Regions from separate parts of the Acetanaerobacterium sp. MSJ-12 genome, predicted to be linked through region 1. Evidence: predicted binding sites of a transcription regulator. Region 1 holds the regulator's gene; the other holds the start of a gene.
The links. The regulator Rex, encoded in region 1, represses fermentation and respiration genes when NADH is low (regulators of the CRP and FNR family bind a similar motif). The targets are predictions, from matches to a motif close to ATTGTTAANNNNTTAACAAT.

Region 1 (5,745 bases):
CGCGTCCCACCCCTCGTAGGCGACGATGACCGGGATCTGCTCCTTGTAGAGGAGCCCGTGCAGCTTTTTCAGCTTGGCTTGGCACTTCTTCAATTCTTCTTTATAGGTGGTGGGCTCCAGGGTGCGGTTGAGGTCGATGTCGCAGAGTTTTGGGGTCTCCACCAATGGAAAGCGACTGGCGGGGATGCCGCCCTGGTAGGCGGCGGCCTGTGCGTCCCGCTCCGGCCGCTGGGCGATGGCCCGACCGATCTCCTTGACCAGGGTCTGGTAGATGTCCGCCATGGCCACGTCGCGGTCCTCGCTGGCGATCACATGCCAGGGGGCGCAGGAGGTGTCGGTCTGCTCCAACATCTGGTCGTAGATTTGGTAGAGGTCGTCGTAGCGGCGGTTCCTCTTCCAGTCGGTCTTGGTGACACGCCAGCGGGTGGCCTTGCTCTCCTCTAGGGCGGAGAGCCGCTTTTTCTGCTCCTTCTGGCTGATGTGCAGGAAAAACTTGATGATCAGGTAGCCGTTGTCGGTGAGGGTGCGCTCGAAGTGGTTGATCTCCTCGATGCGGCGGGTCAGCTCTTTTTTGGGGAGGGCGTTTTCCAGCTGGGCAGTGGACACCTCTTGGTACCAGCTGCGGTCGAAGATGGAGAACTCCCCGGCGATGGGGATTTTCTGCCAGAACCGCCAGAGGAAGGGGTGGCGGGCCTCGGTCTCGTCCGGGTCGACGGTGGAGTAGACCTTGAAGCCCCGGGGGTCCAGGTTGAGGATGACGTCGGAAATCTTGCTGCCCTTGCCGGCGGCGCTCCACCCCTCAAAGAGGATGATGACCGGCACCTTGGCCTCCTTCATCTGCTGTTGCAGGGCGGAGAGGCGGGGCTTGAGCTGCCCCGCAATGGCCTTGTACTCCTCCTTCATCATGATCTTTTTTAGGTTGACCTTTTCCAGCATGACGGCACCTCCTGGTCGTTTGAAAAAGCGAATAATATTTTTTTGTATATTTGCTATATTTTAGCACTTTTGCCCCTTGGATACAAGGGGAAAGGAGAGGGTGGCCCCTTTTCTGCCGCGACGGCAGAGGGAGAGGGGAATATACACAAATTTCCCGGCGAAAATGCACGGGAACGCCAAATCGCGGCAAGGCGGATTGCCACCGGCAAAAAAGAACGGTATCATGGAAAAAAGCGCCGTGAGGCGCAGTCGAAAGGGGTTGTCTGTTGACATGAGCATGCACATTGCCGCAAAGGCGGGGGAGATCGCCCCCAACATCCTCCTCCCCGGGGACCCGATGCGGGCCAAGCACATTGCCGAGACCTATTTGGAGGACGCCGTCTGCTTCAACGAGATCCGGGGGATGTACGGCTACACCGGCACCTACAAGGGGCAGCGGGTGTCAGTCATGGGGACCGGCATGGGGATCCCCTCCATCCTCATCTACGCGACCGAGCTGGCCCGGGACTACGGCTGCAAAAAGATGATCCGCCTGGGGACCGCCGGCGCCTATTCCGAGAAGCTGAAGGCCCTGGATCTGGTCCTCTCCCAGGCGACCAGCACCACCTCCGCCCTCAACGACCACATCTTCCCCGGCCACTACGCCCCCTGCGCCGACTTTGAGCTGCTGGACAAGTGCTACCACATCGCCCGGGAGAGGGGACTGCCGGTTTACGTGGGCAACACCATCTGCAACGACCACCTCTACATCGACAACAAGGAGGAGTACAAGAAGGTCTGGGCCGACTACGGGGTCATCGCCTCGGAGATGGAGGGGGCGGGCCTTTACACCGTGGCCGCCCGCTACGGGGCCAAGGCCCTCACCGTCATGTCCATCGTCGAGACCTCCTTCAAGCCGGGGGCCAAGGGCGTTTCGGCAGAGGACAAGGAGAAAAACCTCAAGGACATGATCTTGCTGGCGCTGGACACCGCCATCGACTGACGGCAAAGAAAAAACAGGTGCGAACGGATCCGCACCTGTTTTTTTGCGCCCTGCCGGCGGGGGAGGGAAGGGGCTTATTTTTCCCCCTCGTCCTCCTCCGGCCTGTTGTGGGTCACCTGGTAGCAGAGGGTCAGCAGGCTGTCCCCCAGATGGACGTTTTCCACCACCACGTCGCTGTGGTCGACCCGCAGGTCGTAGTGGCTGAAGTTCCAAAACCCGGTGATGCCCAGATCCACCAGTTGGGGGGCCACCTTGGGGGCCGCCGTCTTGGGGATACAGAGGATAGCGATGGTGGGGTGGTTTTCCCGGCAGAAGGTTTCCAGCTCGCCGGTGGAGCGCACCGGCAGGCCGGCGATGATCTCGCCGGTCTTTTGGGGGTCGGAGTCGAAGATCCCCGCCAGGCGAAAGCCCCGCTTCTCAAAGTTCATGTGGGCGGCGATGGCGCTGCCCAGGTTGCCCGCGCCGATGAGGATGGTGTCGTGCATGGTGTCCACGCCGATGATCCGCCCGATTTCCCGGTGGAGCTGTTCGATGTTGTAGCCGTAGCCCTGCTGGCCGAAGCCCCCAAAACAGTTGAGGTCCTGGCGGATCTGCGAGGCGGTGAGGTTCATCTTCTGGGACAGCTCCTTGGAGGAGATGCGCCCCACCCCGTTTTGCAGCAGGTCCCCCAAAAAGCGGTAGTAGCGGGGGAGCCGCCGGATGACAGACAGGGAAACGCCGTTCTTTTTCACAAAAACACCCCGTTTTTACAGCGACTGGATGGTGTCCATCACGTAGTTGCCGAATTCTTCGCAGGTGCAGCCGGTATCGCGGCCGGTGCAGTGCATCTTCTTCTCTTCAAACATGCAGATGTCCAGCGCCCGCTCCAACTTGTCCGCCTCGGCCTGGTAGCCGATGTGGGAGAGCAGCAGGACGGCGGCCCGCAGCATGGAACAGGGGTCGGCGTAGATGTCCCGCCCCTCCTTCACCATCCGGGGGGCGGAGCCGTGAATGGCCTCGAACATGGCGTAACGCTTGCCCAGGTTGGCGCTGCCGGCGGTGCCGACGCCACCCTGGAACTCGGCCGCCTCGTCGGTGATGATGTCGCCGTAGAGGTTGGGGAGGACGAAGACACGGAAGTCGCGGCGGCGCTTTTCGTCCACCAGCTTGGCGGTCATGATGTCGATGTACCAGTCGTCGGTGGCGATCTCAGGGTACTCCTGGGCCACCTTCTGGCAGATCTCCAAAAACTTGCCGTCGGTGGTCTTGATGACATTTGCCTTGGTGACGATAGAGACCCGGCCCTTGCCGTTTTTGCGGGCGTAGTCGTAAGCCAGCCGGGCGATGCGCTCGGTGCCCTGGGTGGTGGTGACGGTGAAGTCCACCGCCAGGTCCTCGTCCACATTGACCCCCAGCGAGCCCAGGGTGTAGGCGCCCTCGGTGTTTTCGCGGAAGAAGGTCCAGTCGATGCCCTGTTCGGGCACCTTCACCGGGCGGACGTTGGCAAAGAGGTCGAGCTCTTTGCGCATGGCCACGTTGGCGCTTTCGATGTTGGGCCAGGGGTCGCCCTTGCGGGGGGTGGTGGTGGGCCCCTTGAGGATGACGTGGCAGGCCTTGAGTTCGGCCAGCACGTCGTCGGGGATGGCCTTGTTCTGGGCCACCCGGTTCTCGATGGTCAGCCCGTCGATCTCTTTAAAGACCACCCGGCCGGCCTTCACCTGGTCTTGCAGCAGGTAGGAGATGACCCGCTGGGCCTCGTGGGTGATGCGGGGGCCGATGCCGTCGCCGCCGCAGACGCCGATCACGATCTGGTCGAGACCGCTGTAATCGACAAAGTCGCCCTGCTCCTTCACCCGCTGGATGCGCTCCAACTGGCCCTGTAAAACCTTGGCAAACTGTTCGGTTGCGGAGACCATTTTTTCTTCCATCATCTCATTGCCTGCCTTTCGCTCATTTTTTTGGTGTAGTCCAGCAGCCCGCCGCAGAGGAGCATCTCCACCTGCCGCTCGGACAGCTCCGCCCGCACCGCAAACTGGGTGCCGCGGGTGTTGTTTTTGACGGTGAGCCGGCCGCCCTCTTTCAGGGCGTCGATCAGCCCGACGATCTCCAGCTCGTCGCCGAGGGAGAGGGCCTCGTAGTCCGCCGCGTCGGCAAACTCCAGGGGGAGGATGCCGGCGTTGACCAGGTTTGCCTTGTGGATGCGGGCAAAGCTCTGGGCGATGACCGCCTTGACGCCCAGGTAGAGGGGGGCGAGGGCGGCGTGCTCGCGGGAGGAGCCCTGACCGTAGTTCTGGCCGCCGACGATGATGCCGCCCTGCTTTTCCTTGCAGCGGGCGGGGAAGTCGGGGTCGCAGGCGGTGAAGCAGAACTCGCTGATTTTGGGGACGTTGGAGCGGTAGGGGAGGACCTTGGCCCCGGCGGGCATGATGTGGTCGGTGGTGATGTTGTCCCCCACCTTCAGCACCACCTCTTTTTTCAGGTGGTCGCAGAGGGGTTCGGTCTTGGGGTAGGGCTTGATGTTGGGGCCGCGCACCACCTCCACTGCGCCGGCCTCTTCGGGGGCGGCGGGGGCGACCAACAGGTTGTCATTGACCAAAAAGCGGGCGGGCATCTCGATCCCCCCCAGGTCGCCGATTTCGGTGGGGTCGCTGATGACCCCCTGCAGGGCCGACCAGGCGGCCGTCTCGGGGCTGACCAGGTAGACCTGGGCGTCAGCGGTGCCGCTGCGCCCCTCAAAGTTGCGGTTGAAGGTGCGCAGGGAGACCCCGCCCGACTTGGGGGATTGGCCCATCCCGATGCAGGGGCCGCAGGCGCATTCCAGCACCCGGGCGCCGGCGGCGATCATGTCGGCCAGGGCGCCGTTTTCCGCCAGCATGGTGAAGACCTGCTTGGACCCCGGGGAGATGGTGAGGCTGACGTTGGGGTGCACCGTCTTCCCCTTGAGGATGCGGGCCACCTTGAGCATGTCGTAGAGGGAGGAGTTGGTGCAGGAGCCGATGCAGACCTGGTCCACCGGGATGCCGCCCAGCGCCCCGACCGGCTTGACGTTGTCGGGGCTGTGGGGGCAGGCGGCCAGGGGCTCCAGCGCCCCCAGGTCGATGGTGAGCACCCGGTCGTAACGGGCGTCGGCGTCGGGGGCGAGGGGGGTGAAATCCCCCTCGCGACCCTGGGCGGCCAAAAACTGGCGGGTGATCTCGTCGGAGGGGAAGATGGAGGTGGTGGCCCCCAGCTCGGCGCCCATGTTGGTGATGGTGGCCCGCTCGGGCACGCTGAGGGTGGCGACCCCCTCGCCGGCGTACTCGATCACCGCGCCGACGCCGCCCTTGACCGACAGCTCCCGCAAAACGGCGAGGATGATGTCCTTGGCGGAGACGCAGGGCCGCAGGGCCCCGGTGAGTTCCACCTTGATGACCCGGGGCATGGGGATGTAGTAGGCCCCGCCGCCCATGGCCACCGCCACGTCCAGCCCGCCGGCGCCGATGGCCAGCATGCCGATGCCGCCGCCGGTGGGGGTGTGGCTGTCCGAGCCGATGAGGGTCTTGCCCGGAACGCCGTAGCGCTCCAGGTGCACCTGGTGGCAGATGCCGTTGCCGGGGCGGGAGAAGTCCACCCCGATCTTCTTGGCCACGGTCTGGGTGTATTTGTGGTCGTCGGCGTTTTCAAAGCCTGACTGCAGGGTGTTGTGGTCGATGTAGGCGACCGATTTTTCGGTCTTGACCCGGGGGATGCCGATGGCCTCGAATTCCAAATAGGCCATGGTCCCGGTGGCGTCTTGGGTGAGGGTCTGGTCGATTTTCAGGCCGATCTCGCTGCCGGGCGCCATGTCGCCTGACAGCAGATGGGCGGAG
Region 2 (5,745 bases), 110 kb from region 1:
TGCCGCCCCAGGAGCCGCAGCCCAGGGTCAGGGAGGGAGCCAGCTTGAAGTTGTAGAGGTCGCCGATGCCGCCGTGGGAGGAGGGGGTGTTGATGAGGACGCGGCAGGTCTTCATGGCAGCCGCGTGCTTGGCGATCTTCTCCTTCTGGGCGGGGTGCACGTAGAGGGAGGCAGTGTGGCCGTAGCCGCCGTCGGCGACCAGCTGAGCGGCCTTCTGCAGGGCCTCGTCAAAGCTCTTGGCGCGGTACATGGCCAGCACCGGGGAGAGTTTTTCGTGGGCAAACTCCTCGGAGATGTCCACCGACTCGACCTCGCCGATGAGGATCTTGGTGCTCTCCGGCACGTTGACCCCAGCCAGCTTGGCGATGGTGTAGGCCGACTGACCGACGATCTTGGCGTTGAGAGAGCCGTTGATGAGGATGGTCTTGCGGACCTTCTCGATCTCGTCTTTTTTCAGGAAGTAGCAGCCGCGGTAGGCGAACTCGTCCTTGGCCTGCTGGTAGACTTTGTCCAGCACGGTGACCGACTGCTCGGAGGCGCAGATCATGCCGTTGTCAAAGGTCTTGGAGTGGATGATGGAGTTGACGGCCATCCGCACATCGGCGGTGTCGTCGATGATGACGGGGGTGTTGCCGGCGCCCACGCCCAGGGCGGGTTTGCCGGAGGAGTAGGCCGCCTTCACCATGCCGGGGCCGCCGGTGGCGAGGATGATGTCGGCGCTGCGCATGACCTCATTGGTCAACTCCAGCGAGGGGACGTCGATCCAGCCGATGATGCCCTCGGGGGCGCCGGCCTTGACCGCTGCCTCCAGAACCACCTTGGCGGCGGCGATGGTGCAGTTCTTGGCGCGGGGGTGGGGGCTGATGATGATGGCATTGCGGGTCTTCAGGGAAATCAGGGTCTTGAAGATGGCAGTCGAGGTGGGGTTGGTGGTGGGGATGACCGCAGCCACCAGGCCGATGGGCTCGGCCACCTTCTGAATGCCAAAGGCGGGGTCTTCCTCGACAACGCCGCAGGTCTTGGTGTCCTTGTAGGCATTGTAGATGTATTCGGCGGCGTAGTGGTTTTTGATGACCTTGTCTTCCACAACGCCCATGCCGGTCTCTTCGACCGCCATTTTGGCCAGCGGGATGCGCTGCTTGTTGGCCGCCATAGCTGCTTCATAGAAAATCTTGTCGACTTGTTCCTGAGTAAAGGTCGCAAATTCCTTCTGCGCCTCTCTCATTGCCTTCATCTTTGCGATCAGCGCCTCGACGCTGTCAATGAGGACAGGTGCGGTTTCGTTTTTCTTCGCCATACTGATTTTCCTCCAATGCGGTTGTTGGGTGGCTCTGCTTACTATATCCAAGTATATAGCATGACGAGCTTTTTTCAAGTGGTAATTGATAATTTTTTAACGATGTCCACCACTTTCTATTTCCCCAACAATTCTTTTTCTGTTTGAGCAGATTTTATCATCAAATTGATGGCCTTCCCCCTTTTCCGACAGAAAATCGTTGATTTGCCATCTCACTTCTCCCCTATTATACCCTGTCATATTGCATAAGAAAAGCCTTTTCAGGCAGAAATTATAATGCTTATTTTTGTTTGAGCATCTCCCCTGCCCGCTCCCTCTTTCGCACAAAAAGTGCCCTCGCTCCCCATTGGGTGCGAGGGCACGGTTTTCTGTCTCTTAACGGGACTCCTGCCACTGGGAGGACTGCTCCAGGTAGGCACAGAGTCCCTGATAAATGCAGAGGGCCAACTGCTGCTGGTAGCTGCTGTCTTTGAGCTTTGCCAGCTCCTCTGAATTGGAGATGAAGCCGCACTCGATGAGGACCCCCGGTGTGGTACTGTTTTCCAGCAGAAAGTACTCCTTGCCGGAGGGCTTGTGTTCCCGGTGGCTCTCGGGCTGCAAGTTGGCGCGAATGGTCTGTTGGATACACTTGGCCAACAGCTCGCCCTCGGCGTTTTTCTTGTTGTAAAATACCTGGGAGCCCTTGTTGGCGCTCTGGTAGGAGTTTTGATGGATGGAGAGGAAGATGGCGTTGGGGTGGTCATTGATCAATTTGAGGCGATTTCGCATGTCTGACTTCTTGCGCTGTGAGAGGTTTTTCCCCTCGCTCTCGGTGGAGGTGTCCTGCTCCCGGGTCATGATGACGGTGTATCCCTGAAAGGCAAGGGTGTCCCGCAGCTTGAGGGCAATTTGCAGGTTGATGTCCTTCTCCACCACCGAGCCCGACGTCGCACCGGAATCAAAGCCGCCATGGCCCGCGTCCAGGATGATGACCGGGCTCTTTTTGAGGTCGGCGTCGCTGGCAATGGCAAAAGTCGTGAAGTTGCAGAGGGTGATGACCAGGGCCAACAGGACCGAGATCCCCAGTAGGAGATAGGGGGGCTTGCACCTTTTTGTGACAAACAGCATATTTTTCACCTCTCGGTAAACGTATGCAGTTTTGGCAGGGGTTATGTCTCGTCCTTTTCTCCCCTTCCGCGGTAACAAAAAGAAAGCCCTGAACCAAAGATCCAGGGCTTTCTTTTATATGGAGGCGCCACCCAGAATTGAACTGGGGATAAAGGTTTTGCAGACCTCTGCCTTACCGCTTGGCTATGGCGCCATATTCACGGTTATGCAAAATATCTGCATAACCGGCTCTGTAAAACGGAAGGCGCTAATTTCTTAGCGCCTTTTTCGTGGAGCGGGTTACGAGGCTCGAACTCGCTACCTCCACCTTGGCAAGGTGGCGCTCTACCAGATGAGCTAAACCCGCGGAAATGGTGCCTCCGATCGGAATCGAACCAATGACACGAGGATTTTCAGTCCTCTGCTCTACCGACTGAGCTACAGAGGCACACATTGGCGACCCGGAAGGGGCTCGAACCCTCGACCTCTAGCGTGACAGGCTAGCGTTCTAACCAACTGAACTACCGGGCCATGTATACCAACTGAAAGAGAAAAGCGGAACTTTTTGACCTCTTTCAGGGTTGCCGTTTCTTGTCCGACAACGTTTATTAGTATACAGGAGATGTGTTTATCTGTCAATAGGATTTTTCAAATTTTTTAGCTCTTCTTGGGTGAAGTTGTATTTTCTTTCACAGAAGTGGCAGCAGACCTCCACCGGCTCCCCCTCGTCGATCATTTCCTGCAGCTCCTCGTTCCCCAGGCTGAGCAGCGCCTTCTCCACCCGCTGGCGGGAGCAGTTGCAGCGGTACTCCACCGGGAACTCGTCCAGGATATTGGGGGCAAAGCCGTCGAGCACCCGCTCGATGATCTGCTCCAGAGACATCCCGCCCTCGAGCATCCGGGTGACGGAGGGCAGCTCTTTGAGGTTGCCCTCCAGCTGCTCGATCTCCTCCTCCAGCGCGCCGGGGAGGAGCTGCACCAAAAAGCCGCCGGCCGCCCGCACCGTCAAGTCGGGATTGACCAGCACCCCCAGGGCGCAGACGGTGGGGACCTGCTCGCTGGCGGCATAATAGGCGGTCACGTCCTCGGCCACCTCGCCGCTCACCAGGGGCACACTACCCACATAGGGGTCTTTCATGCCGGTGTCGCGGATGACCGTCAGGGTGCCATCCCGCCCCACCGCGCCGCCCACATCCAGCTTTCCGTAGGGGTTGAGGGGCAGTTCCACCACCGGCTGGCTGACGGTGCCCCGCACATTGCCCCAGGCGTCGGAGACGGCGATGACATTCCCCGCCGGCCCCCCGCCGCTGAGGCGCAGGGTGACGCTCTGTTCCTTCCCCTTCAGGCCGCAGCCCATGATGGAGGCAGCGGTGAGCAACCTGCCCAGAGCGGCAGTGACCACGGCAGAACTCTCGTGGATCTGCTCGGCCCGGGCGACAACGTCGGTGGAGTCGATGGCGGTCATCACCACTCCCCCATTTTCACTGATGGCGCGCAGTACACGTCCCATCTATTTTCCCTCCTTCTTGGCCAGGTATACCACCCGCTGACTCTTCTCTGTCACCGGGCGGTCACGATACCCGTCAAAGCGCTGCAGCAGCGCAAATCCAGCCTCTTCCAAGGCCGCCTGCAAAAATTCAGGGGCATACCAGGTCTCTGAAAAACACTCGTCACAGCGGGCAAACCGGCCGTCCTCCCCCTCTTCAAAAAAGGTGAGGGAGATGTCGGTCACCCCTTCCTCCTCCCGCCACTCGTTCTGCCAGCCGCAGTAGAGGTCGCCCAGGTCGTAGAGGTAGGCGTTGTTCCCCAGCACCTGGGCGTGCTTGTAGCGGGTGTTGACGTCAAAGAGGAAGACGCCGCCCTCCTCCATGAACAGGGAGACGCGGGAGAAGGCGCGGCGGACCGCCTCCCGGTCGGGCAGGTGGTTGACGGTGTCCAGGGTGGAGACGGCGGCGCGGATGGTCCCGTACAAATCGAGCTCCTCCATCCCCTGGCCCAACAACAGGATGTCCTCCCCGCTCTCCATCACCCGCTCCCGGGCGATCTCCAGCATCTCCTCCGAGGGGTCGGCGCCGATGAGGTCGTACCCGGCCCGCGCCAGGCGCAGGCAGAGTTCCCCCGTCCCGCAGCCGGCATCCAGCACGATGCCGCCGTCGATCCCCTGCTCTGCCAGCTTTTCCACAATAAAGCCGGCCATACGCGCCCTGTCCACGTTTTCGGTGAGGGCGTCGTAAAAGCCGGCAAAATTGCCGTAGAAATTCTGCTGTCTACCCTTCAAGGTCGGTCTCTCCCGCCATCGAGTCCAGCAGTTTGTCGTAGCCGCCGCACCCGTAGAGAAGGGAGCGGTTGACCCGGCTGATGGTCGCCGTCGAGGCGCCGGTCTCCTTGACGATGTCGCTGTAGACCTTTTTCTGCCGCAGCATCCGCGCCACGTGAAAGCGCTGGGCAATGGCCTTGAGCTCCTGAATGGTGCAGAGGTCGTCAAAAAAGTCATAGCAGTCGTCCAGGTTGTCGATGGACACGATCGCCGAAAACAGGTCGTCAAAGGTATCTCTTGACAGATTGCTGTTCAATGAAAAACCCGCCTTTCCAAATCATCTTGATTTAAAGTTTAACACCTTAAATTGTGAAAGTAAAGGCTTCCCCACCACTTTTGTGGCGGAGATGGAGAAATCCGGCAGTTCGCCCAAGAAAAAGCGCGCCGAAACACCGGTTTCCGCGCGCTTTCACAAGCTGTCTCAAGGGGTCCGGGACACCCCTCCCTGTCAGAGGTCGTTTCGCAGCAGGTCCTCTAAACTCTCCCGGCGGACGACCAGGCGGCTCTCCCCCTGGGAGACCATCACCACCGGCGGGCGGGGGATGCGGTTGTAGTTGGAGGCCATGGAGTAGTTATAGGCCCCGGTGGCCAGCACCGCCAGGATGTCGCCGGGCCCCACCTCCTGGATGCGGGTGTTTTCCTGGATCAAGTCGCCGCTCTCGCAGCACTTGCCCGCCACCGTGACCGTCTGGGTCTTGGGCTCGGCCGCCCGGTTGGCCACCAGCACGTCGTAGGCCGCCTGGTAGAGGGCGTAGCGGGGGTTGTCGGTCATCCCCCCGTCGATGGCCACATAGGTGCGGACATTTTTGATTTCCTTCACCGAGCCCACGGTGTAGAGGGTGGTGCCGGCGGGCCCCACAATAGAGCGACCCGGCTCGATGACCACATAGGGGATGGGCAGCCCCTCCTCGCCACAGCAGCGGTGGATGACCTTGGAGACCCGCTGCATGTACTCGTCGTAGCTGGAGGGGTTGTCGGAGTCGACGTACTTGATGCCAAAGCCGCCCCCCAGGTCGAGGATCTCCAGCACTCTGCCGTACCTGCG

Region 2: the regulator Rex is predicted to act here: its motif matches at 1,382-1,401, upstream of adhE (bifunctional acetaldehyde-CoA/alcohol dehydrogenase).

What each region holds. Positions count from the first base shown of each region.
Region 1 is NZ_JAHLPK010000003.1:106,313-112,057, forward strand. Features, by position in the region: gene pap (polyphosphate:AMP phosphotransferase) at 1-936, opposite strand, end outside; gene deoD (purine-nucleoside phosphorylase) at 1,208-1,918, shown strand; gene KQI11_RS04210 (redox-sensing transcriptional repressor Rex) at 1,993-2,649, opposite strand; gene KQI11_RS04215 (isocitrate/isopropylmalate family dehydrogenase) at 2,665-3,825, opposite strand; gene KQI11_RS04220 (aconitate hydratase) at 3,825-5,745, opposite strand, start outside.
Region 2 is NZ_JAHLPK010000003.1:220,296-226,040, forward strand. Features, by position in the region: gene adhE (bifunctional acetaldehyde-CoA/alcohol dehydrogenase) at 1-1,297, opposite strand, end outside; gene KQI11_RS04755 (N-acetylmuramoyl-L-alanine amidase) at 1,673-2,404, opposite strand; tRNA gene KQI11_RS04760 (tRNA-Cys) at 2,524-2,597, opposite strand; tRNA gene KQI11_RS04765 (tRNA-Gly) at 2,675-2,750, opposite strand; tRNA gene KQI11_RS04770 (tRNA-Phe) at 2,756-2,831, opposite strand; tRNA gene KQI11_RS04775 (tRNA-Asp) at 2,838-2,914, opposite strand; gene hslO (Hsp33 family molecular chaperone HslO) at 3,012-3,893, opposite strand; gene KQI11_RS04785 (class I SAM-dependent DNA methyltransferase) at 3,894-4,661, opposite strand; gene KQI11_RS04790 (YerC/YecD family TrpR-related protein) at 4,651-4,956, opposite strand; gene lysA (diaminopimelate decarboxylase) at 5,149-5,745, opposite strand, start outside.